2 regions of the uncultured Fretibacterium sp. genome follow, and region 1 is predicted to be linked to the other one. Evidence: predicted binding sites of a transcription regulator. Region 1 holds the regulator's gene; the other holds the start of a gene.
The links. Region 1 encodes HrcA, which represses chaperone genes, less so after heat shock. Its sites were predicted from a motif close to TTAGCACTCNNTNNNANNGAGTGCTAA; they were not measured.
Positions count from the first base shown of each region.

Region 2: the regulator HrcA is predicted to act here: its motif matches at 2,789-2,815, upstream of groES (co-chaperone GroES).

Region 1 is NZ_CAUUGJ010000042.1:188-15,079, reverse strand. Features, by position in the region: gene ABLA28_RS05680 (hypothetical protein) at 1-3, shown strand, start outside; gene ABLA28_RS05675 (hypothetical protein) at 11-2,206, shown strand; gene ABLA28_RS05670 (glycosyl hydrolase 108 family protein) at 2,271-3,224, shown strand; gene ABLA28_RS05665 (hypothetical protein) at 3,224-3,556, shown strand; tRNA gene ABLA28_RS05660 (tRNA-Gly) at 3,660-3,734, opposite strand; tRNA gene ABLA28_RS05655 (tRNA-Phe) at 3,748-3,823, opposite strand; tRNA gene ABLA28_RS05650 (tRNA-Asp) at 3,848-3,924, opposite strand; tRNA gene ABLA28_RS05645 (tRNA-Val) at 3,934-4,008, opposite strand; gene ABLA28_RS05640 (ISNCY family transposase) at 4,261-5,556, shown strand; gene ABLA28_RS05635 (hypothetical protein) at 5,711-5,992, opposite strand; gene ABLA28_RS05630 (hypothetical protein) at 6,041-8,233, opposite strand; gene hrcA (heat-inducible transcriptional repressor HrcA) at 8,666-9,679, shown strand; gene ABLA28_RS05620 (nucleotide exchange factor GrpE) at 9,770-10,378, shown strand; gene dnaK (molecular chaperone DnaK) at 10,490-12,331, shown strand; gene dnaJ (molecular chaperone DnaJ) at 12,703-13,836, shown strand; gene ABLA28_RS05605 (DnaJ C-terminal domain-containing protein) at 14,031-14,892, shown strand, end outside.
Region 2 is NZ_CAUUGJ010000023.1:2,931-17,822, forward strand. Features, by position in the region: gene ABLA28_RS03725 (glutamine synthetase III) at 1-830, opposite strand, end outside; gene ABLA28_RS03730 (sodium:alanine symporter family protein) at 1,177-2,613, shown strand; gene groES (co-chaperone GroES) at 2,839-3,129, shown strand; gene groL (chaperonin GroEL) at 3,163-4,800, shown strand; gene ABLA28_RS03745 (hypothetical protein) at 5,046-5,495, shown strand; gene ABLA28_RS03750 (TIGR03915 family putative DNA repair protein) at 5,575-6,333, opposite strand; gene ABLA28_RS03755 (putative DNA modification/repair radical SAM protein) at 6,333-7,604, opposite strand; gene ABLA28_RS03760 (FAD-dependent oxidoreductase) at 7,784-10,045, opposite strand; gene ABLA28_RS03765 (hypothetical protein) at 10,111-10,617, opposite strand; gene ribD (bifunctional diaminohydroxyphosphoribosylaminopyrimidine deaminase/5-amino-6-(5-phosphoribosylamino)uracil reductase RibD) at 10,778-11,899, shown strand; gene ABLA28_RS03775 (riboflavin synthase) at 11,881-12,519, shown strand; gene ABLA28_RS03780 (bifunctional 3,4-dihydroxy-2-butanone-4-phosphate synthase/GTP cyclohydrolase II) at 12,509-13,753, shown strand; gene ribE (6,7-dimethyl-8-ribityllumazine synthase) at 13,851-14,351, shown strand; gene serS (serine--tRNA ligase) at 14,344-14,892, shown strand, end outside.

The sequences.
Region 1 (14,892 bases):
TAGCATGCCATTGTTGCCGAGAGACGTTGGGGGCGGAAGCGGAGGGGGCATCGAGGAGGCCCCGCTGGACGGGAAACTTTACGGACGGAGGATGGCGCGGTGGGACCCCGTGCCGACGCTCCTGACCCTGATCTACTACCGGGGCCCGTTCGCGACGCCCGACGAGCTGAAAGCCGCGCACCCGACCGACATGCCCGGTGCGTACGCCGTTGTCTCCTCGACGAGTAGCATCTGGATCTGGAACCACGACAAGTGGGAGGACACGGGGGCGACGCAGACGCAGGCGGGCATCCTCGACGCCCCGCACGACGGCAAGACCTACGGGCGCAAGGATGGGGATTGGGTGGTGGTCGGCACCGGGACGATCAACGAGGAGGAAGTCATCCTTCTCATCAAGAAGACGCCGCACAACGACCTCAAGGGCATCCAGGGCGGCAAGGTCGAGGGTGGCAAGGTGACGGAGGCGTACCACCTCACCAAGGATCAGTGGGAGGGGCTGCCGGTCCGCCCGTCGATCATCTCCCCCGCCAACGGCGAGACCAACATCAACCAAGTCCCGCAGATCGTCGGGACCCCCTACGCGCATCCGTACGACGTGGGGATGTACCAAAAGCACATCCAGATCGCGAAGACGAACGATTTTGCCGCACCGGTCTACGACAAGGAGGAGTTCAGCGGCACGCCGGTGTTCCAAGTGCCCCTGAAGCCGGGCGGCTCCCCATATCTGATGCAGGACACGGTGTACTACGCCAGGATTCGGTATCAGGATCGCAAGGGCAGATGGTCGCACTGGAGCGCCCCGTGCATGTTCCGGACGATGGTGCAGTTCCCGGCGGGGATCCTGGCCACGCCGATCATGACGGTCCCCTCGGATGGGTCCGAGACCTCCGCCGTAAACCCCGTGCTCGGAATGTCGTCCCCGAAGGTTCTGGCGGGGACGGGGAACTTCGACAAGGGGGACTGGCAGATCAGCACGGACAGCACGTTCGCGACGACCATCTACAACGCGCAGGGGACTGACGACCTGACCTTCCACACAGCGACAGGGCTGAACCTGGCGACGGCGCTTGGAGTGGACTTCTTTGCGCGTGGGCGCCAGCGGACGACGGACGGGACCTATACCCCCTGGGCTGTCCCCGTGCGGTTCGGCCTGCGGCCGGAGTACTCCGACCCGATCTTCGGGCTGCGGCGGATATTCTCGAAGAAGTATAACCGCCCCTTTGTGTACAACATCGACCCAGAGGGGAATGTCGTGCATATTCCCCAACGATACTGGGACACGCACGCCCTCTATGCGTTCGTAAAACAGAACGTTGTCATCTCGCAGGAGAAACCGGAGGTCAAGAGCGAGATGGCATTTATCCCCCCGTGCTGGGAGAAGTGCCGTATCTACGACAACGACGACGGGGATATGGTCGTCGATCTCTGGTTCAGCGCCTCGCGACAGACCGGTGACGGCTGGTTCCTGGACCCCGCCTTCGCACGAAGCCCGAACGGGTTCCTGCATGGGACGTGTTTGCCGCATGAGAAGTATATCGACGACAATGGGCACAAAGCCTACTGTTCTACGCCTGGGGTCCAAGCGGGCGGGACATATAGTGGTTTTATACAGGCCATGAAAAATATCGATCCCAAATGGCACTATTGGACCATCTACGAGCGGCGACTCCTTTTGGACTTGCTGGCGGCGGAAAAGGCCAGCCTAAAAACGGCGGGGGTTTTTAGCGCGGGGCAGGCAAATACTATAACGGGTTCGATGCACTGGCGCGGCTTCTTTGGTTTTTTTCATGTTAAGAAGATGGGGTACGAATACGGCATGGTCGTGGACGGGCTGGAGTGGAGCGCCACGTCGACGGAGTTCACGGAGATTCGGCTCTGGACGCCGCAGATGAACAACATGATAACCCTTCCGACGACGCTGGCGGTTTCCAATAGCGAGTGGCATTGCCCGATCGATATCGAGCGAGGTTACAACCCATATCTGGGGATCGATCTGGCACTCTTGGGGCTGGTAAAGGAAACGGTCGAGAACCCAGGCAAAACAAGAACAAGCCCCTACGGGATGAGTTCGCAGATTAGGGCGAACCCAGAGTACTACGATAGCAGGTGGACCATTCGTCCTGATGACATGGGGCTGTTCGGGCTCTGCCCCAGTTATGGGGAATCCGGCTATACCGTCTGCCGCATCTCCAAGTGGCTGGACTGAGGAGAAATAAGCACACGGGCGGCCAGGTAATGGCCGCTCGATTCTTTTAAGGAGGATGATCAAGATGTGGCAGAAGATGAAGACGTGGGTACTGGAGCAGGTCGTTTGGGCGGAGAAGAACCTGAAGGGGAAGGCCGGCACGGAGAAGCGCGCGGCCGTCGTGGCGAAGGTGGACGAGATGCTGGTCCTCCCCTGGTGGGCGGAGTGGGCCGACGGCCTCGTGATCGGCTGGATGGTGGACAAAATCTGCGAGCGCCTGAACTGGCTGACGGACTGGAAGTTCGACGATGTGGAGCTGACGCCGGAGCGCACCGAGAAGCTGACGGCGGTCATGGACGCGCCCCTCGTCGAGGTGAAGGCCGCCGCTGGGGGCGAGCAAAAGTCCCTGGACGAGCGCCTGGCGGAGCTGAGCGAGCGGTACGGGCTCGAGCGGGAGAAGCCGGCGCCGACCCCCAAGGATGACTTCAAGATGGCCATCGCCTTCTCGCTCAAGTGGGAGGGCGGCAGGAACTTCGACGACGTGGAGGGCGTCCCCGTCCTGAAGCCCTACGCCAGACACGACAAAGGCGGGCCGACGGCGTTCGGCATCACCATCCCCACGCTGAAGTGCGCCCATGCCTCGGGCGTGGTGAAGCACGCCGATATCTGCAAGCTGACGCCGGACGAGGCGAAGGCGATTTACCGCAAGAACTTCTGGGAGCGCTACGGCTGGGGAGAGCTGCGCTGGCCGGTGTCGCTTTGTTGCCTGGACGTCAGTATCAACCATGGCGGCTTCGCCTGGATTCTCCAGCGGGCGTGCAAAGCTCTGGGCGTGGACCTGGCGATCGACGGGAAGTTCGGGCCCCGCACCTTCGCGGCGCTGAAGAGCCTGGAGCCGAAGACGCTGGCGGCGGAGATCGTGGCGCAGCGCAAGGCGTACTACGAGAAGATCGTCGCCAGGGATCCCGGGCAGAAAGTACATCTGGAGGGGTGGATGAACCGCCTGAACGACATGGCCCGCACCGCGGGGGTGGAGTGATGGACGAAAATAAAGTATGGGAGTTGGCTCAGAGCGTGGAACGGACCGCGGTAAACCAGAAGCACATCCTTAAGCTATTGGACCGATTGCAGACCCGCGTGGAGACGATTGAGAAGCACGATGGGCTCCAGGAGGAGCGCATGGCGCAGATGCAGGAGGCCATCGCCACACTGACCGAGTCCGTCCAGAGGGTGGACGACGCCTCGCACCGCCTGAGGTCCATCGCGCTGGGGTTCCTGGTCCTGCTGGGGCTCCTGGCCGTCCTCACCGGCGTGCTGGGGTGGGATATCCTGCCGAAGTTCCTGAAGACTGGGATTGCGACGCTGATGTAAAACGGGGCCCTTCGGGGCCCCGCTATTTTTGTTTTTGCTTCAAGGGCGCTTCAAAAAAAATAAAAAAAGTTCAGGGGAAAATCTCCTGAACCCTTGGCATTCTTGGAGCGGAAGACGGGATTTGAACCCGCGACCCCAACCTTGGCAAGGTTGTGCTCTACCCCTGAGCTACTTCCGCATTTGCTCCTACCTGGTGGCGGGACCCAGAATCGAACTGGGGACACGCGGATTTTCAGTCCGCTGCTCTACCATCTGAGCTATCCCGCCTCATAAACGAAAAACAACTGAAAATGGCGGGGCCGACGAGACTCGAACTCGCGACCTTCGGCGTGACAGGCCGACACTCTAACCGACTGAGCTACGACCCCGCTTTTCATTGGTGGGCGAAACAGGGTTCGAACCTGTGACCCCCTGCGTGTAAGGCAGGTGTTCTACCGCTGAACTATCCGCCCCGAAACACAGGAGCAAGTATAGCCGCCCCTCATGATTCTGTCAACTATCTTGTCATTGTTCTGTCGTTGATCCGTGATAATGTCACCCTATAAGTAGTCAGAGAAAATGTCCCCCCCCGTACGATAGGTCTTTTTGGATAATATCGGCATGGAGCAGGAGCGAGTGACATTGTCGCAAAAAGAGATCAAGCGCATCAAGGTCTTGGTTTACAGCCGAGGCTATAAACCCTCTGCGTCGACAACGCGGCAACTATGCCGCGTGTCGACGTAAGCGACCGGCACAGCATCTGCGGCTTACAGCCGCAGAGAGCTGGCCGTCTGCTTATGGGCCTCTGTCGGAGGCAGATCATCAGGCTCAGGAAGAAGTACACGGCTCAAGGCGAAATGGGCCTCATTCACGGTAACCGGGACAGGCGCCCCCAGCACAGAATAGGAGAGTGGATTCGCCATGACGTGCTCCGCCTCTACCGGGAAAAGTATCACGACTTCAACTTCTCCCATTTCACCGACTGCCTGAAGGAGGCCGAAGGCATAGACATCAGCCGCTCGAGCGTCGTGCGCATTCTGAGCGCCGAGGGGTTCAGAAGCAAGAAGAGCGTCAGGCGCAGAGCAAAACTCCACCGGGCCCGTCCCAGGAAGGAGGCTGCGGGCATGTTGTGGCAGACCGATGCCTCGAAGTTCGAGTGGTTCGGCAAGGGTAAGGGATATGCCACCCTCCACGCCTACATCGACGACGCCACGGGACGGGTCGTTGGCGCCTGGTTCACGAAGAACGAGAGCACCGCAGGCTACGTGACCGCTCTGGGCATAGGACTGGAGCACTATGGACTGCCCATGGAGATTTACAGTGACAGGCATACGATATTCCGTTCTCCTCAAGAGTTATCCGAGGAGGAGAAAGAAGAGGGAAAACAACGGCCTTTGAGCAACTTCGGGCAGGGGTTGAAAGAACTTGGCGTAGGCCAGATCTTCGCGCTCACGCCCGAGGCGAAGGGACGCGTGGAACGTCTCTGGAACACCATGCAGGACAGACTGCCCGGTGAGCTGAGGCTCCTTGGTGTCACGGATATTGACGGCGCCAACAATGTCCTGCCCAGGCTCATCGCAAAGCACAACGAGAAGTTTGCGGTTCTGCCCGCAGAACAGGAGAGCGCTTACGTTGAGCCTGCGGAAAGGGTCGATGTGGATTTCCTTTTCGCTCACCGGGAGATGCGTAAGACGGATTGCAGCGGAAGCATTTCTTACAAAGGACGAACCTATGCCCCCAGCTCCCCTGAGAAAGCCTCTATGGCCCGTTCCGATGTGGAGGTCCGGGAGACTCTCTCAGGGAAGATATGGGCCGTTTACAAGAGCCGGCGTATCGAGCTGAAGGAGGTCGAGAAGGCGGAGCGTGCCGCTCCGAGCTATGCGACAAAAGAAAATAAGGGCAAGCCTCTGAAAGCTTACAAGCCTGCCCCGGACCACCCCTGGAAGCAATCTTTCAGGAAAAATGGCCTCTCTACCCCTGCGCAGAGTGACTCGAGGGTGACTCTTTCTCTGAACACTTAGGGGTGACTTTTTCTCTGGCTATTGACACTATCTTGTCATTGTTCTTGTCGTCGATCTGAGATAATGTTGCTGCGCTGTAAGCGCGAAAGCAAATCTTCGCTTTGCGTAGAAAACCCGGCCCCTCTTGAAGAGAGGCCGGGCCTTTGTCCTTTACTCAGGGATTCTGCGAGGAGATGCGCTCCCGCGTCTGCTGCATCGTCGCGAAGAGTCTCACGATGTAGGTGTTGGACCATCCTCTTCCCGTAAACATCATCTCCGTGAGCATCGCCGAGAGCACAAGAAGGAGACACCCGATGCAGGCCAGCAGGACAATGGCGATCTGCTTTCGAATGTTGGGTTTCATATAGGATGCGTGAATTTCGACATCCTTGGGCTCGCGAACGCGGAAGCCCTTTTTGCGGAGTTTTTCCCGCTCCCACTTCTCCCAAAGGCTCATGGCGTCACCGTCCTTTCTGCGGCTTGGGGCCTATGCCTCCGTCCTCCCTCACTGCCTGCTGCGGCGTCCACAAAGAAACAGCGCAGCCCCGGCCAGGGATACGAGGGGAAATCCCCAGGCACTGCACCCGCCGCCGCCCTCTTCCCTGCTCGGCCGTTTGTCTCCCGACTCGGGGTAGCCCGGCTGGGGATTTGCGCCTGCCGCCGCGACGTAGAAGCTCAGGTTCCATTTCCCGTCCGCAGCGCCGTCGCCCAGGAGGACGTAGGGAACCCCGTCGTCCTTCACGATCTCGCAGTAGGCGGTATATTGAGCCTTGGGGCTCTTGGCGTCCGCCATCAGGACGATCAGGTCCAGGTAGAGACAGTCGTCATGGATGAAGGCGCGCACGCACTCCCTCAGGTCCGCCCCACGGTTTCCAATGGCGGAGAAGAGGTTCATGTCGCGTTCGTTGGTCTGCTCGGATCGTACCCACACCGTTCCGAATCGGGCGAAGCGTTCCAGAAGCTGAGCTTCCGTGGCCTGCTCCAGATCCTCCCAATGCCCGACGAGCAGCTGCTCCTGCCGGGGGATGCAGAGGCGGATCTGCACGGGCAGCACGGCGATCTGAGCGGGGACATCCCGGGATACGATGTCTCCGGAGGCGTCCCGGGAGACGATCTCCCGGTCCATCGAGACCAGGCCCGCGGGGACGAGCGAGGCGATCTCGAAGGAGTTCAGGGCTTCGGCCTTGATGTACTTGTCCGACACCCCGCCGAAGCCGTATCCTCCCCTCGGCATGACGGGGGGCTTGCCCATCAGCAGGGTGAGCTCGCGCTCGGTGTTCGTCTCGTTTTTGACGACATCCGCGAAGGTCATGTCGAAGGCCGTCGCCCTCCAGCGGTATCGGTTCCCCGTAAAGGACGAATAGACCCGGCCCAGCCGCGTCATGCCGCCGATCCGGCGGTAGAAGAGGCGCAGGTCGTACTTCTTCCCCTCGTTGGAGAACGGATAGAGGCGGAAGGACTCGCTGGACCCGTAGGTCGTGTCGATCCTGTTCTCGTAGACGGTGACCAGCCCCGGAGCGACCTGGCTCTGCTCGTCCAGCAGGAAATATGCGGGCAGGCTGCCGTAGAGGTCGGGCGTGAGATCGTAACGCCAGTGAAGGGGCTTCAGGTCCCTGGGGCTCCGCCCGCCGATCAGGTCGTCCGAGGCGGGGACGTCCAGGGTGTCGTATCGCTGGACGCGGTAGCGGGTGCCGGTGCGGTTCGTGATGCGGGAGAGCAGCGTGTAGGTGGGCATCCGCCCCCCGTAGGGGGTCATGATGAAGAGGGTCCCGAGATTGCGCGTCATATTGTCGGACACGCCCCAACGGAACTTCGTGCGGGTGATCACGTCTCCGATCACGTCGCCGCTGACGTAGCTCCCGCTGAGGTCCCCGCTGGTCTCCCGGATGGTCATGTCGAAGTAGAGCTCGTTGCCGGGATCGGAGGCGGGGCCGTCGTGGACGTTGGCGACGACCAGAGGGATCTTGATCGACTCCCTGTAGCCCGTATAGCCCAGGTCGAGGCTCACGGACTGGCGGAAGGTCGCGTGCCCCGCGACGCTGCCGTAGTTGTCCGTCTCGGCGGCAAGGAAACGAAACGTCTGTTCCATGGAGTTTCGGGGCGCGACGCGCTGAGGACTTTTGGGCGTCGCCTGCACGTTGTAGTTCGGGAGGTCGTTGATCAGGATATCCTCCATGACATCGCGCGATACGACGTCGTTGGATTCGGGGGCGGTCCACGGGAAATGGTGCCCCCGGTCGTTGGCGAGGCGGATCTTCAGGTCGCCGCGGCCCTCCGGGATCACCAGAAAGAGGGATTCGAGGGGGTCCATGTGGGGATCGTAGAGGGACGACACCGGATAGGGCTGGGGCTCGTCGATGTAGACGTGGTTGTACTCGTACAGGAGATCCGCCGACGTCACGATCGGAACCTCAGGCGCCTCTCCGCCCCGGGTGCGCAGGTAACGGATGTGGGTGGCGTCGTCGCGATTGTAGTAGCTCCAGAACCAATTCTCGATGCTCGTGGCGAACCACTGGGCCCCCGCGATCGTGTGCCCGTCCCTGGAGCCGCTGACGTCCCGGAGCTGGTAGTGGTAGTTCGACGGATAAGGGTGTATGGGGTCGTCGACGACCGCCCCGTGCGCCGCGGCCCCCCACAGGGCCGGCAAGGCGAAGGACAGGACAAACAATCCGGACAGCAGGCGCGTTGTTTTTCTCATGAGCGGGATAAACCTCCAGACTTGGACTTTCAGGCTCGATGCCCTTGAACTCTCTCCCCGAACGCCGGGTGCGCGGAAAAACGCCCCTCTCCGCAAAAGCTCTCGTCGATAACCCGGAATGACAAAGAGGCTTTTTCTACATTATACGTCATCAGGATGCTTCATTATGGCCGCCCCGCTCGCTGCCGTCCCCGCAAGGCCCTTTCCCCGGCCCGCCCCGTTCACGATTCGGCCCGACGCTCTCCATGAGGGGCCGGGCCCCTCCTTCGAGGAGGATTTGGGAAGGACGGCGGGAAAATCCGTAGTTTCCCCCTCTGACTTGTATTGACATTTAAGGCGTCCCTTGCTAATCTTGACCGTGTGAAAGAGGTGTTGTCACTCGTCGTTAAAGAGTGCTAATTGACGATAGTAATTGCGTGGAGGTGATGGGCGGTGACGGAGCGGCAGCTGGGGATCATCCTCGCTGTGGTCTACGAGTACATCAAGACGGGGGAGCCCGCCGGATCCCGGACCATCACGAAGAAGTACATCCGCGGGCTGAGTCCCGCCACGATACGCAACGAGATGGCGGATCTCGAGGAGATGGGGTACTTTTATCAGCCCCATACGTCCTCCGGCCGGCTGCCGACGGCCAAGGCCTATCGGGTCTATGTGGATTCCGTCACGGCGCGGGCCCGGAGCCGTCCCAGCGAGGCCGAGACCTGGCATCGGGAACTGGCCGGGCGCCGCAGCGGGGTGGAGGGGCTCCTGACCTACGTCACGCACCTACTGGCCCGTCTCACCAAGTGCGTCGCGGTCGCGGCGGTCCCGGGGCTCGACGACGCGGAGATCTGGCATATCGACCTCGTGCCGCTGGGGGGGACCCACATCCTGGCCCTGATCGTCCTGAAGGGCGGGCTGGTGCACCATTCGCAGTTCGACCTCCCCAGCGAGGTCGAGCCCGGACTCCTCGAGGAGCTGAGCCGGCGCATCAACACCGTCGCGTCGGGCCGGTCCTGGAGCGACGTGCGCGACGTGCTGTTCCAGTACGTGCAGGGCGGCCTCGAGGACGCCGAGACGGCCTGCCGGTCGGCCATCAGGGAGCTCGACGAGTTTCTGACCGTGCAGAACTATCGTTTCTTCAGCAGCGGGGCCAAGCACATCCTGAATTTGCCGCACTTCCAGACCCTGTCGCGGCTTCAGGCGGTCCTCTCCCTGCTGGAGCAGGAGAAGCCCCTGGCCGACATGATCGAGAAGTGCCGGAAGAGCGAGGCGCTGAACGTCTCGATCGGAGAGGAGAACGAGACGGAGGGCATGCAGGAGAGCTCCATGATCCTCATCCCTGCCCGACTTCGGCAGCAAAAGGCGGTTTTGGGCCTGATCGGCCCCCTGAGGATGGATTACGAACGCTCCATCTCCGTTCTAGAGTCCCTGGCGAGCGCTCTGGACGAGGAAGCGGAGGAATAGGCGGTTCGATTACGGGCCCGGCGGGGAGGGGGGACGGTGTGGAACCGGCCTCCGCGCCGCCGAAAGCCCTGGTTGGGAGATGATGACGTGATGGACGACCGTATTCGGGAGGAGCTCGAACCCGGCAGCGGTGAAGGAGATGTCGAGGCGCATCCGGAGTCGGAGGGGCGCGTGAAGGAGTACATCCTGGAGGACGGGGTCCTGAGGGAGGAGGGGGGGGCCGACCCGGAGACGGTTCCTTCCTCTCCTTCCGAGGAGAGCGCGCTGAGGGAGCGCGTCGCCGAACTCGAGGGAGAGCTGGCGGCGGCGCGGGCGGACTTCTACAATTACCGCCAGCGCATGGCGAAGGAGCGGCAGCAGATACGAAGGCTGGTCACCGACGACACGATCTCGTCCCTCCTGCCCGTCCTGGACAACCTGGACCGGGCGCTGACCGTCCCGGAGGACGGAAGCGCGAAGGACGTCCTGGTGGGGGTGGGGATGGTTCGGCGTCAGTTCCTCTCGACGCTCGAGGAGCTGGGGGTCCGGGTCATCCCGACCGAGGGAGCCCCCTTCGACCCCGCGCTGCACGATGCGGTGGAGACGGTCCCCGTGGAGGACCCCGAGCAGGATGGCCGGATACTGGAGGAACTGACCCGAGGTTACCGGACGGACGAGAGGGTGCTGCGGGCATCCCGGGTCACGGTGGGCAAGGCGTGATTGAGATTCGGCGCCCTCCGGGCAAAGGGCCGGAGAGCGTTTGCCGATGGCAATAAAAGAAAAACCGATTGCAGAAACTGAAAATTGAAGCGCATACAGGGGGAACTGAAAATGGCAAAAGTTGTAGGAATCGATCTTGGAACGACGAACAGCTGCATCGCGGTGCAGGAGGGCGACCAGACGACCATCATCGCCAATTCCGAGGGGATGAGGACGACCCCGTCCGTCGTGGCCTTCACGAAGGACGGAGAGCGCCTGGTGGGCCAGCTGGCCAAGCGCCAGGCCATCGTCAACGCCGACCACACCATCATGTCGATCAAGCGCGAGATGGGCACGGACTACCGCGTGGACATCGACGGAAAGAAATATTCGCCGCAGGAGATCTCCGCGATGATCCTGCAGAAGCTGAAGCGCGACGCGGAGGACTACCTCGGCGAGCCGGTCACTCAGGCGGTCATCACGGTTCCGGCCTACTTCACGGACGCCCAGCGCCAGGCGACGAAGGATGCGGGCACCATCGCCGGGCTCGAGGTCCTGCGCATCATCAACGAGCCGACGGCGGCCTGTCTTGCCTATGGGGAGAACAAGAAGGAGGAGCATAAGATCCTGGTGTTCGACCTCGGCGGCGGTACGTTCGACGTCTCGATCCTGGATGTGGGCGAGGGCGTGTTCGAGGTCCTGGCGACCGCCGGCGACAACCGGCTGGGCGGCGACGACTGGGACAACCGGATCGTCGACTGGATGACGGCCGAGTTCAAGAAGAGCGAGGGAATCGACCTCAAGAACGACCGGATGGCGATGCAGCGTCTGCGCGAGGCCGCCGAGAAGGCAAAGGTCGAGCTCTCCTCCATGACGGAGACCACGATTTCCCTGCCCTTCATCACGGCGAACCAGAGCGGCCCCAAGCACCTGGAGATGAAGCTGACCCGGGCGAAGTTCGAGGAGATGACGGCGGACCTCATGGACCGCACGATCACCCCGACGAAGCGCGCGCTCGAGGACTCCGGCCTGAAGGCGGGCGAGATCGACAAGGTCCTGCTCGTCGGCGGCTCGACCCGCATGCCGATGGTGCAGAAGAAGATCGTCGACCTGCTGGGCAAGGAGCCGACGAAGGGCATCAACCCGGACGAGTGCGTCGCGGCGGGAGCGGCCATCCAGGGAGCGATCCTGAAGGGCGACCACAAGGATATCGTGCTGGTGGACGTCACCCCGCTTTCGCTCGGGCTCGAGACCCTGGGCGGCGTGTTCACCAAGGTCATCGAGCGGAACACGGCGATCCCGGTGTCGAAGAGCCAGGTGTTCACGACGGCGGCGAACAACCAGACGCAGGTGGAGATCCTCGTGCTTCAGGGAGAGCGCTCCATGGCGGCGGACAACGTGAAGCTGGGACAGTTCGTCCTGGACGGCATACCGCCCGCACCGCGCGGCATTCCGCAGATCGAGGTGACCTTCAACATCGACGTCAACGGCATTCTGAACGTCTCCGCAAAGGACAAGGGGACGGGCAAGGCCCAGAAGATCACCATCCAGTCCTCGAACCTCTCCAAGGAGGATATCGAGCGCATGAAGAACGACGCGGAGGCCAACGCGGACGAGGATGCGAAGAAGCGCGAGGCCGCCGAGGTCCGCAACGAGTCCGACGCCGCGGTGTTCACCGCGGAGAAGCTGTTGGGCGACCTTGGGGATAAGATGAGCGCGGAGGAGAAGGGCAAGGTTAACTCCAAGCTCGACGAGCTGAAGCGTGCCATCGAGGCGAACGACGGGGCCAGGATGAAGAGCTCCAAGGAGGAGCTCGAGAGGACGCTCCAGGAGTTCTCCACCCGGCTCTATCAGGCCGCCGGCCAGGGGAGCCCCAATGCCTCCGACGCCTCGGCCTCGGCCGGCAGCGAGGGAACATCCTCGTCGGACGGCGATACGGTGGACGCCGAGTTCAGCGACCAGGGACAGGCCTGATTGAAGTCCGCTTCGAATTGGAATAAGCTATAATGGAACGGAGGACGGAGGGGCTCTTACCCTTCCGTCCCTTTTGCTTAGGGAAGCGTTGATTAACCCAAAAGTGCATATTTTACCAAGGGTAAACATGCAAAACATCTATAGGCAAAATCTTCACCGCTTCCCTAAAAAATTAACATGGGGGCCTCGCCCCCATGTCCCCACGCCACTATCTGGATAGCGGCGGCCCCGGCAAGCTTCCTCATCAAAACAGGCAAGCTGGGGTACCACAGGGGGGCTTTATGGATTAAATGAGCTTTTTTTACGATTGGGGCCCGAGGATGGAGACCCGCGCGGCCCCACAGGGGCGCGACCTGGCGATGTAACGGGGTGTGTTTGTTTTGGAAGATTTGTATCAGATCCTGGGTGTCGCGCGCGACGCCTCTCAGGCGGAGATCAAGAGGGCGTACCGCCAGCTTGCGCGCCAGTACCATCCGGATGCGAACCATGGCAGCGGGGAGGCCGAGGAGAAGTTCAAGAAGATCAACGCGGCGTACTCCGTGCTGAGCGATCCCGAAAAACGGGCGCGGTACGACCAGTTCGGTTCTGCCGATGGAGCGGACCCCTTTGGGGGCGGCGGTTTTACGGGGGATTTCGGGGACATCTTCGGCGATCTCTTCGCCCAGGTATTCGGGGGGGGGATGGGACGCCGCCAGGCCGACCCCAACGCGCCGCGACGCGGCGGAGACCTGGAGATGGCGCTGAGCGTCTCCCTGCTGGAGGCCGCCAACGGGGTGACCCGTACTCTGGAGGTCCCGCGTTGGGAAGCCTGCGAGGGCTGCGGAGGTACCGGGGCCAAGCCCGGCACGTCCCCCGAGACCTGTTCGGTCTGCGGAGGACGCGGGCAGGTGGAGCAGGTGCAGCGGACCCTCTTCGGCCAGTTCGTCTCCGTGACCGTCTGTCCGGAGTGTCAGGGGCGCGGGAAGATCGTCCGCGAGAAGTGCTCCGACTGCGGCGGCCGCGGACAGGTACGGCGGAAGCACAAGCTCGAGGTCAAGGTCCCCGCGGGGGTGGAACGGGGGACGCGGCTGCGCATCACGGGGGCCGGCGAGGCCGGGGTCAACGGCGGCCCTCAGGGCGACCTCTACCTGCTGATCGACGTGAAGCCGGACAAGGCGTTCGAGCGGGATGGGGCGGACCTGCACACCCGCCTCCTCCTGACCTATCCGCAGGCGGTGCTGGGCGCGGAGGTGGAGGTCTCCACCCTGATCGACGGCGTGGAGAAGATCGGCGTGCCCGCCGGGACCTCGCACGGCCAGGTGCTGAAGGTTCGGGGCAAGGGGATGCCGCGCCTGCGCGGGCCTCGCGGCCGCGGGGACCTTTACGTCCATGTGTTCATCGATATCCCCTCCAGGCTGACGGACCGGCAGAAGGAACTGATCACGGAGCTGGCCGGCGAGATGAAGACCCCGGTAGGGTCCGGAGAGCCGGGTTTCTTCGAGAAGTTCAAGAAGCTCTTCGAGTAGCGAAAGCGGCGGACGGCGTCCGCCGCTTTCGACCTGAAGGATGCCGGAGCACGGGAACCGCCCGAAGGGGGGCCGCCTGAAGGAAGCCCATTTGAAGGAAGCCCGTGTCCGTAGTTTTCGTTATTTACGCTCCCTGTCGGGACTGCTATACTTTTCAAGAAGGTTAATATTGGTCAATCAGGGGCTGATAAACGATGTCCGTTCAGTATAAGGACTATTACGGGATCCTGGGGGTGCCGCGCACCGCGACGGCCGACGAGATCCGCAAGGCATACAGGAAGCTGGCGAAGAAGTATCATCCGGACGTCTCCAAGGAGAAGGATGCGGATGCCCGCTACCGGGAGATCAACGAGGCCTACGAGGTCCTGAAGGACCCCGACAAACGCGTCCGCTACGACACCCTGGGGGCGAACTGGGAGCAGGGGCAGGACTTCACGCCCCCGCCCGGATGGCAGGGCGAAGGCACGCACATGGATTTCGGCGGGGACATGGGCGGGTTCAGCGATTTCTTCAAGACGATCTTCGGCGGAGGATTCGCGGATATCTTCGCCGGGGCGGGAAGCCGCGCACCGGTGCGCCGGGACAGCGAGGTCGATCTGGAGCTGACGCTGGAGGATGCTGTCCGCGGGGGGACTCATACCCTGGTGATGCGCTCGCCCGACGGCAGCCAGAGGTCGATCAACGTGCGGCTTCCGCAGGGCATATCGGAGGGGGCCCAGATCCGCCTGCCGGGCAAGGCGAACGGAGGGGGCGACATTTACGTCAATCTGCATCTGGCGCCGCATCCCCTGTTCCAGGTCAATGGCTATGACCTGACGCGCAGCGTCAGGGTCGCGCCGTGGGACGCCGTGCTGGGGCATGAGGTCTCGGTGGAGACCCTGTCGGGCAGCGTGACGATGAAGCTCCCGCCCGGAACGCAGAACGGCCAGCGCCTGCGTCTGCGCGGCAAGGGGCTTCCCCGGAGGGGCGGGGGCAGCGGCGACCTGTTTGTGCGGGTGGAGGTGTCCCTGCCCCGGCACCTGACGGAACGGCAGAAGGAGCTGTGGGAGGAATTGT
Region 2 (14,892 bases), on a different contig from region 1:
CAGCGCGCCACCTCGTTGTGCCGCGTGGCGATGGAGATGCCGAGCCGCGCGAGGTCGCGCTCCACGTCCTCCATGTAGCTCAGGATGCGGGGCGGTATGGCGCCGAGGTAATGGTGGTCCAGCTTCTGGTCCTTCGCGGGCTGTGCGCCGATCAGCGTGCGGCCGCAGAACCGGATGTCCGGACGCCCCTGGGCGCGTGGACGGTCCAGGAGGAAGAACTCCTGTTCCGCGCCGACCGTCATGCGGACGCTGCGGATCCCCCTGCGTCCGAACAGCTTCAGGAGCTTGAGCGCACGTCCCTCGAGGGCGTCCAGGGCTCTGAGCAGGGGGGTCTTCAGGTCGAGCGGGGTCCCGTCGCAGGACAGGAACACCGAGGGGATGCAGAGCGTACCCCCTTTGGCGCTCTTCACGATGAACGCGGGGCTGCTGATGTCCCATGCGTTGTAGCCCCGAGCCTCGAAGGTGGATCGCTTCCCCGCCGAGGGGAAGGAGGAGGCGTCCGGCTCGCCCTGGATCAGGTCGCTTCCCCGGAACACGTCGATGGGGGTGCCGTCGGGGCCGGGCACGGTGAATGCCTGATGTTTCTCGGCCGTCATCTCGGTCTGAGGATGGAACCAATGCGCCCAGTGCGTCGCCCCGTGCGCGACGGCCCAGTCCCGCATCGCCATCGCCACGGTGTCCGCAAGACCCGCGTCCAGCTTTTGTCGGCCCTCCATCGCGGCGACAAGCCGCTCGTAGACGTCCTGGTTCAGCTTCTCCTTCATGGCCCTGCGGTCGAAGACCATGCTCCCGAAGATCTCCCGCACCGTCGGATATTTATCCCGCAACATCATCATCTCCAGATATCAAACATAAAAACACGGTGAAAAGCTGCTTGTTCTCGACATAATGATATTATAGCCTGTCGTCGAATCCATTTTAAGCGCGTGACTGCGTGTCCTTATGCGGAAATATTTCCATTGGATGGTTCCTCGGTCGCCCTCGTCTCATCGGAGGGGCGGGGCCATGCGCCGTATCCCCCGTAGAGTTTGAGCCCTCAATCTGAAGGGTGAAAATATAATTTGCAGATTTTGGTGGACAGATGCCTTCTTTCTCTATACAATCGGAGTGTTGACCCCTCGGCCCTGCCGGGCCGCCTCCATCTTCTATATATGTTCAGGAAGGAGCAGGTATTTCATGGAAAGTATTTTGGCACTACCCTTTTTCGAGGAACTCCTGAAATGGACCACTCAGGCAAACAGCTTTCTCTGGGGCACGAAATTCCTGATCCCCCTCCTCTGCGGGACGGGGATATTCTTCACCCTTCGGCTGGGGTTCGTCCAGGTCTCGAAGTTTGGGATGGCCTGCCGCAGGCTCTTCGGCAGCTTCTCGCTCTTCGGGGAGGCTGCGGGCAAGTCGGGAATGAGCTCGTTCCAGGCCCTGACGACGGCCATCGCCGCGCAGGTCGGAACGGGAAACCTGGTGGGGGCCATGACCGCCCTCGTCACCGGCGGCCCCGGGGCCATCTTCTGGATGTGGGTCGCCGCCTTCTTCGGCATGGCCACCAACTTCGGCGAGGCCTGCCTGGCGCAGCTCTATAAGGAGGAGGACGAGACGGGGCAGGTGGTCGGCGGCCCGGCCTACTACATCTCCCGCGGGCTCGGCAACGGGCCCGTCGCGAAGTTCCTCGCGGGCTTCTTCGCCGTCGCCATCATCCTGGCCCTCGGATTCATGGGCAACATGGTCCAGGCCAACTCCATCAGCGACGCCTTCAAGAACGCCTTCGACATCGACCAGGTCGTCGTCGGCATCGGCCTCGCCGTCATTGCCGGCGCCATCTTCATGGGTGGCGTGAAGCGCATCGCGGCCGTCACGGAGAAGCTCGTTCCCGTCATGGCTATCCTTTATATGGCTGCAGGGCTGGCCCTCATCGTCATGAACGCCTCCCATATCCCGACGGTGTTCGTGCAGATCTTCTCCTGCGCCTTCTCCGCCAAGGCGGTCTGGGGCGGGGCGGCCGGCGTCGCGGTGGCCACGGCGGCCCGCTACGGCATCGCCCGCGGCCTCTTCTCCAACGAGGCCGGCATGGGCTCGACGCCCCACGCCCACGCGGTGGCGAAGGTCAATCACCCCGTGGAACAGGGCGTGCTCGGCGTCATCGCCGTCTTCATCGATACCTTCGTCGTCCTGAACATCACGATCTTCACCGTCATGTCCTCCGGGATCCTCGATACGAACTTCAACGAGAAGGGCGAGCCCATCAAGAAGGGGATCGCCCTCGTCCAGGAGGCCTTCAAAGCGCACTTCATGGGGGAGTTCGGCTATACCTTCATCGCCATCTGCCTGCTGTTCTTCGCCTTCTCCACGATCATCGGCTGGTATTACTTCGGGGAGACGAACATCCGTTACCTCTTCGGCGCCAAAGGACTGCTTCCCTATCAGCTTATCGTCGTGCTGTGCATCCTGACGGGCAGCTGCCTGAAGATCGATCTGGTCTGGGAGCTCACGGACTTCTTCAACGGGATCATGGTCATTCCGAACCTCATCGCCCTGCTGCTCCTGAGCGGAAAGGTCGCCCAGCTCCTGAGGGAGTACAACGAGGGCAAACCCTTCGACCGCAATCGTCTGCTGTAACCGAGCCATCGGATCTTCAGGCTCCCCGCTGCCGGGCGGACAGGCCGTTCCCCTGTCCCTCCGAAAGCGGGGAGCTTTTTACTTGGGATATTGGGCCTCTGTCATAAAGTTCAGCGATACGTAATTTACCCTATTGCCGATCGCAAGGCGAAGGGCTAATATTTTCGCATAACAATTAGCACTCCGATAGCTTGAGTGCTGGCATAAATCAGGAGGGGATTTTTAATGAATCTCAAGCCGCTTGGAGACAGGATTGTCGTTAAGGTGCTCTCTCGCGAGGAGAAGACCAAGGGAGGCATCGTCCTTCCCGATACGGCCAAGGAGAAGCCGACGGAGGGCGAGGTCATGGCCGTCGGTTCCGGCAAGGTCCTGGACAACGGTCAGAAGCTGCCCGTCGAGGTGAAGGTGGGGGATCGCATCATCTTCAGCAAGTACGCGGGCACGGAGGTGAAGATCGACGGCGACGAGTACGTCATCTTCAGCGAGCGCGACGTTCTGGCTATCGTCGAGAAGTAGCACCATAAGTTTCTGACAGGAGGGACACCTATTATGGCTAAGATTCTTTCTTTCGGCGAGGATGCCCGCCGTGCAATGCTTCGCGGCATCGATAAAGTTGCGGATACGGTCGGTGTGACGCTTGGCCCCAAGGGGCGCAACGTGGTGCTGGAGAAGAAGTTCGGCTCTCCCACCATCACCAACGACGGCGTGACCATCGCCAAGGAGATCGAGCTCGAGGACCCGTTTGAGAACGCGGGCGCCCAGCTTCTCAAGGAAGTGGCGTCCAAGACCAACGACATCGCGGGCGACGGCACCACGACCGCCACGATCTTCTCCCGCGCCATCATCCGCGAGGGGATGAAGAACGTCGCCGCCGGAGCCAACGGCATGCAGATGCGTCAGGGGATCGAGAAGGCCATCGACTTCGTGGTCGACGAGCTGAAGAAGAAGTCCATCCCCGTCAAGGAGAAGGAGAAGATCGCCCAGGTCGCGGCCATTTCCGCCAACGACAGCGCCGTGGGCGCGCTGATCTCCGAGGCCATGAGCAAGGTGGGCGAGGACGGCGTCATCACCATCGAGGACAGCCAGACCGTCGGCACCACCCTCGAGATGGTGGAGGGCCTTCAGTTCGACAAGGGCTACATCAGCCCCTACATGGTCACCGACAGCGAGCGTATGGAGACCGGCTTCGACGACGCCTACATCCTGATTCACGACGGCAAGATCAGCAACATCAAGGACCTGCTTCCCGTCCTCGAGAAGGTCGTCCAGACCGGCAAGCCGCTGCTCATCATCGCCGAGGACGTCGAGGGCGAGGCCCTGGCCACGCTGGTCGTCAACAAGCTGCGCGGCGTCATGCAGGTCGCCGCGGTGAAGGCGCCCGGCTTCGGCGATCGCCGCAAGGCCATGCTGGCCGATATCGCCATCGTCACCGGCGGTCAGGTCATCAGCGAGGAGGTCGGCCTGAAGTTCGAGAACACCGAGCTCTCCATGCTGGGCAAGGCCAAGAAGGTCCGCATCACCAAGGAGGACACCACCATCACGCAAGGCGCCGGAAACTCCGAGGAGATCCGTAAGCGCGCCGCGCAGATCAAGAAGGAGATCGAGGACTCCACCTCCGACTACGACAAGGAGAAGCTGCAGGAGCGCCTGGCCAAGCTGGTGGGCGGCGTGGCCGTCATCCAGGTCGGCTCCGCTACGGAGACCGAGCAGAAGGAACTGAAGCACCGCATCGAGGACGCCCTCAACGCGACTCGCGCAGCCGTCGAGGAGGGAATCGTGGCCGGCGGCGGCGTTGCCGCGCTGAACTGCTCCGTTGCCCTCGAGCCCTTCGTCGAGAAACTGAAGGGCGACGTCCGGACGGGCGCTCAGATCGTCCTCAACGCCCTCAAGGCGCCCCTCTTCCTGATCGCCGAGAACGCCGGATACCAGGGCGACGTGGTGGTCGAGAAGGTTCGCACCCTTAAGGCCGGACAGGGGCTCGACGCCGCGACGGGCGAGTACACCGACATGATCTCCGTCGGCATCATCGACCCCGTGAAGGTCACCCGCTCCGCGCTTCAGAACGCGGGCTCCATCGCCGCGATGGTCCTGACGACCGAGGGTATCGTCGCCGACAAGCCCGAGAAGAAGGAGCCCATGCCGGGAGGCATGCCCGGCGGCATGGGCGGAATGGGAGACATGTACTAGACCTCCCGCGATACGTGAAGGCAAGAGAGCCCTGCGCCCCCGGCGCAGGGCTCTCTTTACGGGCGGGCAAAAGGCCTGGGACCGGCGGAGGTCCTGAAAGGCCGTTCGTCCGAATTACGTAGAACATTCTCGTACAGGCTTGCGAGCGGCCGGCGGCACGGGGCATGTTAAGATAGAGGAGAACCCGAGGCCCCGCGCTTTTTGCTGCGGGGGCTCGAAAACGTCTCGCAAAGCAGGTGTAGGACATGAAACGTTCTTTCGCTCGCGCTGTCGTTGCAGGACTGTCCGCGCTGACGGTCCTCTGCTCTTCCCTGCCCGCCTCGGCCATCGATATCGGCGACATCCTGAAGAAGGGTGCGCTCATCGTCGGAGGCGGAGCGGTGGTGACGGCCATAGCCGGCCCCATCAACGACTTCATCAACACGGTGACCCTCAACAAGGGGGCCAAGTTCCAGGGACATACGAAAGTGGTGCCCATCGTCTCGTTCGGAAGCGGCACGCATATCGGTGCGGCCCAGGTCGGGGGGCACTCCCGGACTGCGGTGAACAATACTCAGGCCGTCGCACAGCTGGAGGTCGATTTCAAAGGCGTGAGGGCCAAGATCCTCGTGCCCATCGATTCCCTCAATCCGGTCGAGCGTTTTCGTCGCGTTCAGGGCGTGGGGGTCACCGCGATCATCGACGTGAAGATCTGATTCTTTCCGGGGATGGGGGAACAAGAGGAGAGGGGCTCGCGGCCCCTCTCCTGGTATTCGCATCGGGGAGATGGGGTTGTCAGCCGGACCGGCCCCAGGACGCCGCTCCCGGTTTTTCGATGAGGTACGCCCAGGTCTTTCGGGGCAGGAAGTTCGACTGGCGCTTTGCGGATATCCTTTCCCTCACGGCGGTGCTGCGGAAAAACTCCTGCCAAAGCGCCTGGCAGACCTCCTCCTCGCGGGTGATTCTCAGATGGGCCGGGAGTGCCGCGTCCGTCAGAAACCAGCGTCCCGCCTCGTGCAGGGCTGCCCGCCCCCTGCCGGTGTCGTGGAGCACCCAGCGGGCAGGCAGCCTGCTGCGGAAGTGTCCGGCGAGGAGGGGCAGCACGTCGCAGTCCGGGGCAAAGGGGGCGTAATAGACCCCGCCCACATCCCGAAAACGGATGAGCCCCATCCAGCGGTGAAGCTCCCGGAACGAGCGTCTTGCAGCATGGAGGACGGCCCCCATGCATGGGGCCGCCAGGTCCGCTGCGGCCCTGGCCCCCTCCTTCCAGAGCCGAGAGAGGCAGCGCCACACCGCGAGGTCTATTCCCTTCTCCTCCGACATCAGGGCGAGAGAGGCTTCGGACATCCATCGTCGGCCCAGGCGCTCCTCCAGCACCGCGGCGGTCGCCTCCGCCAGGGAGGGGTCGCTCCTCACCTCCGTGCTGTCCAGCAGCACGCCGCTCGCCCCGTTCGGGGAAAAACGCAAAATGTCGTCGGGAAGGGCGCCGTCCCGGGCCGTCCTGTGCACGAGCGTCATCATCCCGTTCCAGGTGCCGTCGTAGACGTAGATCATCATCCCTCCTGCGGCGTGGGGAGGGTTTCCGGGAACGGCAGCCGGAGCTGGGGGGAGAAACGCCTTCCCTCCAGGATCGCCCGCAGCCCCTCCAAGGACGAGACGTATCCTGGCGCGGCCGACCTCTCTTCGAACCGCAGGAAGTGCTGGGCCCGTTTCATCGTGACGCCCAGGCGCCTGAGGTTGTCCCGGTCGAGCCGCCTCGCGCGCCGGGCCGTCAGGATGCGCCTGGCGGAGGTCACCCCGATGCCGGGTACCCGCAGGAGCGTCTCGTACTCCGCCCGGTTGGGGTCCACGGGAAAGAGATCCATGTGGCGCAGGGCCCAGGCGCTCTTGGGGTCCAGCCGTTCCTCGAGGTTCGGGTGGGCCTCGTCCACGATCTCGTCCGCGCGGAATCCATAGAAACGCAGGAGCCAGTCCGCCTGATAGAGACGATGTTCGCGCAGCAGGGGGGGCGCGGCGTTCAGGGCCGGCAGGGTGGGGTTGTCGTTGACGGGGACGTAGGCGGAGTAATAGACGCGTTTCAGCCCCATGCGGCCGTAAAGCCCCTCCGAAAGGCGCAGAAGGGTCAGGTCGGGCTCGGGCGTGGCCCCGACGATCATCTGGGTGCTCTGACCGGCCGGGGCGAAGGAAGGAGCCTTTTTCGCCGGACGGCGTTCCGAGGTTCGCTCCTCGATTCTTCCGCTGATGTACTTCATGGGGGTAAAGATGGACCCGGCGCTCTTCTGGGGCGCCCAAAGCCCCAGGCTGCGCTCCGTGGGAAGCTCGACGTTGACGCTCACGCGGTCGGCCAAGCGCCCCAGGACATCGACCAGCTCGTGGGAGGCCCCGGGGATGACCTTGGCGTGGACGTAGCCGCCGAAGCCGAACTCGCGCCGCAGCAGCGCGACCGTTCGGACGAGATCGAGCATGGTGTCGTCGGGGCTGCGCCGCACCGCGGAACTGAGGAAGAGTCCCTCGATGTAGTTGCGCCTGTAGAAGGCGGCCGTGATCTCCGCGACCTCCCGCGGCGTGAAGGAGGCGCGCGGCACGTCGTTGCTGCGGCGGTTGATGCAGTAGGCGCAGTCGTAAATGCAGTCGTTGGTGAGCAGCAGCTTCAGCAGGGAGACGCAGCGCCCGTCGTCGGACCACGTGTGGCAGACGCCCGCAGGGCAGGCATGGCCCAGCCTGCCCCTTCTTCCGCCGCGGTTCGACCCGCTGGATGCGCAGGAGACGTCGTATTTCGCTCCCTCTGTCAGGATGCTCAGTCGGCTCTGCAGGTCATGCCCCATCGCGGTCCCCTCCGTCGTGCCGATAGATGATCTACCACATTCGTCGCAACTTAATGCGTCGTTATTATAGCAGACCGGGGCCGCGTATGAAAAACGGGGCTCCGATGCCCCGAATAAAAAAGCGAGGGCCCCGGCATGGAGCCCCCGCATGACAAACAACTTGGAACAGGGATGCGCGTTCAGGGCAGCTTGGCCGACGTCATGGCCTTCATGATCATCTCCGCGGCCTCGCCTCGGGTCACGGGCCGGCCGAAATGGAACTCCCGCTCCGATTTGTAGAGGTCCAGGATGCCGAGCGGCGACAGGGCTTCCACGGCCGGAGCGTTGGGGTGTTTGGAGGAGGCGAAGAACGAACCCTTGCCCTTGGCTCTGGGGAAGGCCTCGGGATCGGAGAAGCCGAAGGTGTCGCAGAGGGCCTTGGCGAACCTTCCCCGGTTCACGAAGGCGTCGGTTTTGTCCCCGAGCTCGGGGAGGAGTCCGAGCGATGTCCCGGACGCCTTGCGGGCCTTTTCCATCATGGAGACTGTCTCGGCCCATGTGAGGATCTCGTCGATGCCGAAGGTCCCCTTGTCGTGCCCCTTGATGATGGCCATGGACAGGACGGGATCGTCGAGGTCGCTGATGTCGTAGGACGGAGCGTGAGGCGGTTCTATCGGGGTGATCAGGCCGTGGACGCTGGCGATCTGCGCGGCGTTGTAGCGGGGGTGTTCGGGGGGGACGTCCGAGTACTTGCAGAGCGACAGGACGACCCCTGCCTCCAGCAGGGCGCGCTGGACCCGAACGGCGGGCAGGTCGCGGGGCCGGACGCCCTCGCGTACGGAGAGGGCCGCAAGCGCCCCCGCGGCCTGGCCGGTCATCATGCAGATGGGCTGAAGGCGCAGGGCCCCGGCGGCGAGGCGCGTCATGGAGAGGTTCTTCTCGGCCGCCAGAAGCCCGTCGGTGTCCCGGGGGATGAGCGTGCGCAGGGGAACCTGAAACGGCCCCCGGGGTCGGTTGATCTGGGTGGAGGCCGCCTTCTCGTCGAACTTCCACTCCATATCCGAGTCGGTGTCCGCGCCGTGCAGGTCCAGGATATAGCCTCCGATCGCGATGGCGTCGGGGAATTCGTGGCTGGTCTGACCGTCGCGATAGCTCAGGGAGTTCTGCAGCAGCTCCGAGGAGGTCAGGGTGTAGTTCCCGACGATACGCCGCGATTCCCGGACGTAGGGGATGGCCGGCATCCGCCGCACGATCTCCAGCCATTCGTCCGGGAGCCCCTCGGCGGCCCGGGGCAGGACGGGATGGTGGTATTCGTCGTCGGCGACGGACCAGTTCTCCCCCAGCTCGTTTTGCATGTAATAGATGTAGTGGAGGGTCTTGATCAGGGCGTCCCGCTCCACCCTGCTGCGAAGGTCCGGGTTTTCGAGGTAGCCCGTGGGCAGTCCGCGCTTCCCCTCCCAGCCGTACTTTCCCGGGTAGTCGTTGCCCCAGTTGACGCCGCACTTCGATATATGGGGCCAGTTCTCGCGGTTCGCGTCGTACCCCCAGTAGTTGGAGGAGTCGGGAAGGCCGCGGTAGGCGTTGTGGCTGACGACGTTGACGGGGAGCGTCACGGGGTAGACGCCCTTGAAGTCCATGCCGTCCGGTGTGACGTAGCTCTCGTAATTGCGCCGCGCCAGCTCGTACCCGGGCAGGGGCGTGAGCACGCGCAGATGGTCCGGAATGCCCTCGGGGTATTTCTGGATGATGGCGACCCACGTGATGTCCTGAATCATGGCGTTGGGGTCGACGAAGGGGGAGATGGAGTTGCCGGCGCGGTACTCGGCATGAGCCAGGGGCAGGACATCGCCGTATTCCGTCGCGTCGATGAGGACGCGGCAGGCGACTTTCCGTGTGCCTCCGGCGTTCCTCACCGTCACTCCCCGGACCGTATTCTTCTCCATGGATACCGCGGCGACCTCCGAGGAGAGGAGGATGTCCAGGGTGTTCCTGCCCCCGGCACGGGCGTCGTCGACCAGCTCGTAGAGCATGCGCTGCCCGATGTGAGGCTCGAAGGCGACGCTGCGTGCATCCCAGTAGCACGTGCCCGTGGACTTGCCCATGGGCTCGTAATAACCCTGGACCTTGGACAGAAGTTCAAGGTAGAGTCCGCTGCGAAGACGGCTCAGGTCGTCCATCGTCGAGACCCCCGCGGCCGTCGCCTGCCCGCCGATCCAATCGCTCGGTTCCACGACGAGGACGCTGGCCCCGAGCCGCGCGGCCTGGATGGCGGCCGCGATGCCTCCGAAGCCCCCTCCCGCGACGACCACGTCGTAATCCCGCCTGCCGATGTGCTGAACGCTTTTGGCCTCCGCAGCGCCATCGAGGGACGCGAAGCCCGCCAACAACGCCAAAAAGAGGAATGTCGAAAAGACTCCCGCCGTACGACGCTTCACTGCTCTCGAGACGCTCAGGGAACTCAAAAGAAAACCTCCTGCCATGAAAGGTGGAAAACGGAGCATTTTTCCGCTTGTTATTGCTCTATCCGCTATTCGCCGCTGAGGCACACGCGTATCGTGCCGGCTGCGTACCGGGAGAAGGAGAAACGATGTCCCTTGGCTATCCAGTAGTATTCGTTCCTGCCCGTATCGAAACGGGGCATGGACCCGTACTTCTTCTGTCCCTGCCGCATCAGCTCGTCCATCGCGCGCAGCAGGTCGATGTTGCGCTCGAAGCGGCGGGAGAGATCGATCCTGTAGGCCGCGTCCTTCACCAGATAAATTTCGATGCCCATCTCCCCGTGCAGCCAGGAGCTGCGGAGAAGGTCGTCTCCACCTCCGACGGGGGTCGTCTCCGCCGGAGGCCCCAGAAGGGCTTCGGCGTCCTTCGCGGTCATGCCGGGAGACAGCTTCCCGGCCAGCTGCAGAAGGTCCTCGGCCGCGCTGGCGGCTAGGGCGGGGGCGCGGCCCGGCAGAAGCAGGAGACAGACAAAGAGAAAAACGATTCGCCGCAGGGGGGGGGCGGTATGGTTCCGTCCCGAGTCGTTCCGGTTCATGGAGGCTCACTCCGTCCTTTCGAACGCCGATTGATATCGACAATGCCGATGATAAAATGCGGGACACGACAAAAATAGATCATACACCATCCCCGGAAAAATTTCCTCATGGACCTCCCTCCGCGGTATAATAAATATTGTAGGATCATGGAGCGGGGAGATGGACAAAATCGTGTCCGTTCGTAAAATAGACGAATATTATATGAGCCGTGCGCTATCCCTGGCCTCCCGCGGACAGGGAGCCGCCTCGCCCAACCCGATGGTGGGCTGCGTGATCGTCCGCGACGGCCAGGTGATCGGGGAGGGGTATCATGCCCGCTGCGGCTCGGAGCACGCGGAGGTCGCGGCGCTCGGGGATCTCGCCCGCCGGGGCGGGACGGCCCGCGGCGCCGTAGTCTACGTCAATTTGGAGCCCTGCAGCCATTTCGGCAGGACGCCGCCCTGTGCGCCTCGCCTCGTCGAGGAGGGGGTCGCACGCGTCGTGGCGGGCATGGCGGACCCCAACCCCAGGGTGAATCGCGGAGGGTTGGAGATCCTGCGCGAGGGGGGCGTCGAGGTCGACGGGCCGTGCCTCGAGTCCGAGTGCCGTTGGCTGAACCGCGGTTTTATCCGGGTGCAGACCCTGGGACGCCCATGGGTGACGCTCAAGGCCGCGGCGGGGCTTGACGGCCGCATGGCGCTTCCCCATGGCGAGAGCCGGTGGATAACGGCTCCCGAGTCCCGTCAGTGGGCGCATCGGATGCGCGCCTCTCACGATGCCGTCATGGTGGGGGTGGGGACGGTGCTGCAGGACGACCCCGAGCTGACCGTACGCGACGCGGAGGGGGAAAGCCCCCTTCGGGTCGTGGTGGATTCCCGTCTCTCGACCCCCGTCTCCGCAAAGGTGGTGACGGGGTCGGGAGGCTGTCTGATCTTCACCTGCTGTGAGGACCCCGCCAGGGCGGACGCACTGACGGCCGCAGGGGCGCGGGTCCGCAGGGTGCCCGAGCGCGGCGGGAGGGTGGACCTCGAGTCGGTGCTGTCGTCCCTGGCCGAAGAGGGGGGCCTGAGCCTCATGGTCGAGGGGGGCGCAGGGGTCCTGACGGCGTTTATGGAGCTTGGGCTTGCGGACAGCCTGGCCCTCTTCACCTCGTGCCGCATCATGGGGGAGGGGCCGGGAATCGGGACGGGCCTGCGTTTGGGCGCCATGTCCGAGTCCCTCCTTTTGCGGGACGCGACGGTGCGCCGGGTGGGGCCCGATTTTCTGACGGAGGCGCTTTTTTCATGTTCACCGGGCTTGTAGAGGCGGTCGGCGCGGTGCGCGCCTTTCGCAGGGCGGAGGAGGTCTCTTTGCTGTCCATCGAGTGCCCCGCCCTGGCGTCCGAGCTGGTGCTGGGGCAGTCCGTGGCGGTGAGCGGCGCATGCCTTTCCGTCGTGGCCCTGCACGGGGACGTCTTCGACGTGGAGATGATGCCGGAGACCGCGGAGCGCACGTGGTTCGCCGACCTGAGGCCGGGGACCCTCGTCAACCTGGAGCGGGCCATGGCCCTGGGGGATCGGCTGGACGGGCACCTGGTCCTGGGGCATGTCGACGGGACCTCCGTCCTGAAGCGCCTCTCGGGGACCGGGCGGACCCGGGTGGCCTGTTTCGGCGCCGAGCCGCCGCTGCTGAGGGGGATCGTCCCCAAGGGGTCGGTTGCGATAGACGGCGTCAGCCTGACCGTCATCGGCGTCTCCGCCTCGGATTTCTCCGTCGGTCTCATCCCGACGACGCTCGAGTCCTGTACCCTGGGGCGGATGGCGGTGGGGACCGTCGTGAACCTGGAGACCGACATTTTGGGCAAGTACGTGGAACGCCTTCTGGGATCTCGAGGCTCCGGAATGCGTCTGTCGATGGAGGAGCTGAGAGACCTTGGATACTGAAGTGCGGAATTGGGAAGCGGGATCGGTCTTCAACACGGTCGAGGAGGCGATCGAGGACATCCGCCAGGGGCGTATGGTCCTCGTCGCGGACGACGAGAACCGGGAGAACGAGGGCGACCTTATCGTGGCCGCGGCGCACGCGACGGCGGATAACGTCAACTTCATGGCCCGGTATGCACGGGGCCTGATCTGCGCCCCCGTGTCGGGGGAGATCGCCCGAAGGCTGCGTCTCGACCCCCTGACCGCGCACAGCACGGGCAGGAAGTCCACCGCGTTCCTGGTCACGGTGGACGCCCGTGAGGGGACGACGACGGGGATCTCGGCGGAGGAGCGTGCCCTTACGGCCCGCCTCCTGTCCGATCTCGAAGCCCGTCCCGAGGATTTCCTGCGCCCCGGGCACCTCTTCCCCCTGGAGGCCCGCGAGGGCGGCGTCCTGGTGCGCGCCGGCCATACCGAGGCCACGGTCGACCTCGTGCGACTGGCCGGGCTGCCCGCCGCCGGGCTCTGCTGCGGGGTGATGAACGACGACGGGACCATGGCGCGGCTTCCGGACCTGATCGCGTTCGCGAAACGGCATGGGCTGAAGTTCGTCGCGGTGAAGGACCTCATCGCCTGGCGTTGCGCCCGGGAGAAGCTGGTCGAAAAGCGGGTCGAGGTCAATCTCCCGACGGACTTCGGCCTCTTCTGCGTCCACGCCTACCGCAGCAAATTGCAGGACGACGACGCGCATACCCACGTCGCCTTGGTCAAGGGGGACATCTCGGGGCCGAACCCCGTCCTGGTTCGGGTGCACAGCGAGTGCTTCACCGGGGATATCTTCGGTTCCCTGCGCTGCGACTGCGGCCCTCAGCTCCATGCGGCCCTCTCCATGATCGAGAAGGAGGGCGCGGGCGTTCTGCTCTACATGCGGCAGGAGGGGCGCGGCATCGGCCTGCTCAACAAGCTGAGGGCCTACCGGCTGCAGGACGAGGGGATGGATACGGTCGACGCCAATGTGGCGCTGGGCTTCCCCCCGGACCTCCGGGACTACGGCACGGGGGCGCAGATTCTCATGGACCTCGGGCTGAGGAGGATTCGGCTGCTGACGAACAACCCCAAGAAGGTGATCGGCCTCGGGGGATACGGGCTCGAGATCGTGGACCGGGTCCCTCTGGTGATCGAGCCGAACGAGTACAACGAGAGGTATATGCGGACCAAGGAGCTGCGGATGGGGCACGTGCTGCACGGGATCTGAACGTAGCTTTTTACTTGCAGGGGAGCCTGCTCCCTTGGCGGGGGCGGAGCCCCTGAATGGGGTTGTTTATCGAGTCGTTTAAGGAGGCTTATCTGCGATGCGGACGATAGAGGGAAAATTGCTGGGAACGGGGCTTTCCGTGGCGATCGTGGTCTCCCGATTCAACGACCTGATCTCCGAAAAGCTGCTGGAGGGGGCCAAGGACGCGCTTCTGCGCCACGACGTGTCCCATCAGGCCGTGGAGGTCTTCAGGGTTCCGGGGGCCTGGGAGCTGCCCCTGGCGGCCAAGGAGCTGGCCCTGAGCGGCAAGTACGACGCGATCATCGCCCTGGGGGCGGTCATACGGGGCGACACGCCGCACTTCGACTACGTCTCCGCCGAGATGTCGAAGGGGCTGGCGCAGGTGGGGCTGGAGCACCGGGTTCCGGTGGTCTTCGGCGTCCTGACCTGCGATACCCTGGAGCAGGCCCTGCTCCGCGCGGGCAGCAAGGCGGGCAACAAGGGGGCGGACAGCGCGCACACCGCCATCGAGATGGCCAACCTGCTGAGGAATATCCGCCTTTCCGGGGGGGCGAAGGGGGAGCTGCGCGATGCTTGACCTGCGCTGGATCCTCGCGAACCGCGAGGAGGCGGAACGCTGTTTGAGGAACCGACGGCACGATTTCGACCTCGGCGTCCTGGAGTCGCTGGACGGAAGGCGCCGCAGGCTGATCGCCGAGACCGAGGAACTGAAGGCCCGGAGGAACGAGGGGTCCCGTAAGGTCGGGGAGGCGAAGCGGTCGGGGACGGACGCGTCCGCCCTCATGGAGGAGATACGCCTCATGGGGGACGGCATCCGGGAGCGGGATTCCGCCCTCGCGGAGGTCGAGGACGAGCTGAAACGCATCCTGATGACCCTGCCCAACCGCCTGCACGAGAGCACGCCCGTGGGCGCGGACGAGAACGACAATCCCGTGGTGCGCTCCTGGGGCGCGCCGAAGGACTTCGGCTTCGAGCCCAAGCCCCATTGGGAGCTGGCCGAGGATCTGGGGATCATGGACTTCGAGAAGGGCGTCATGCTCGCCCAGAGCCGGTTTACCCTCCTGAGGGGCATGGGGGCCCGGATGGAGCGGGCGCTGATCTCCTTCATGCTGGGCCTG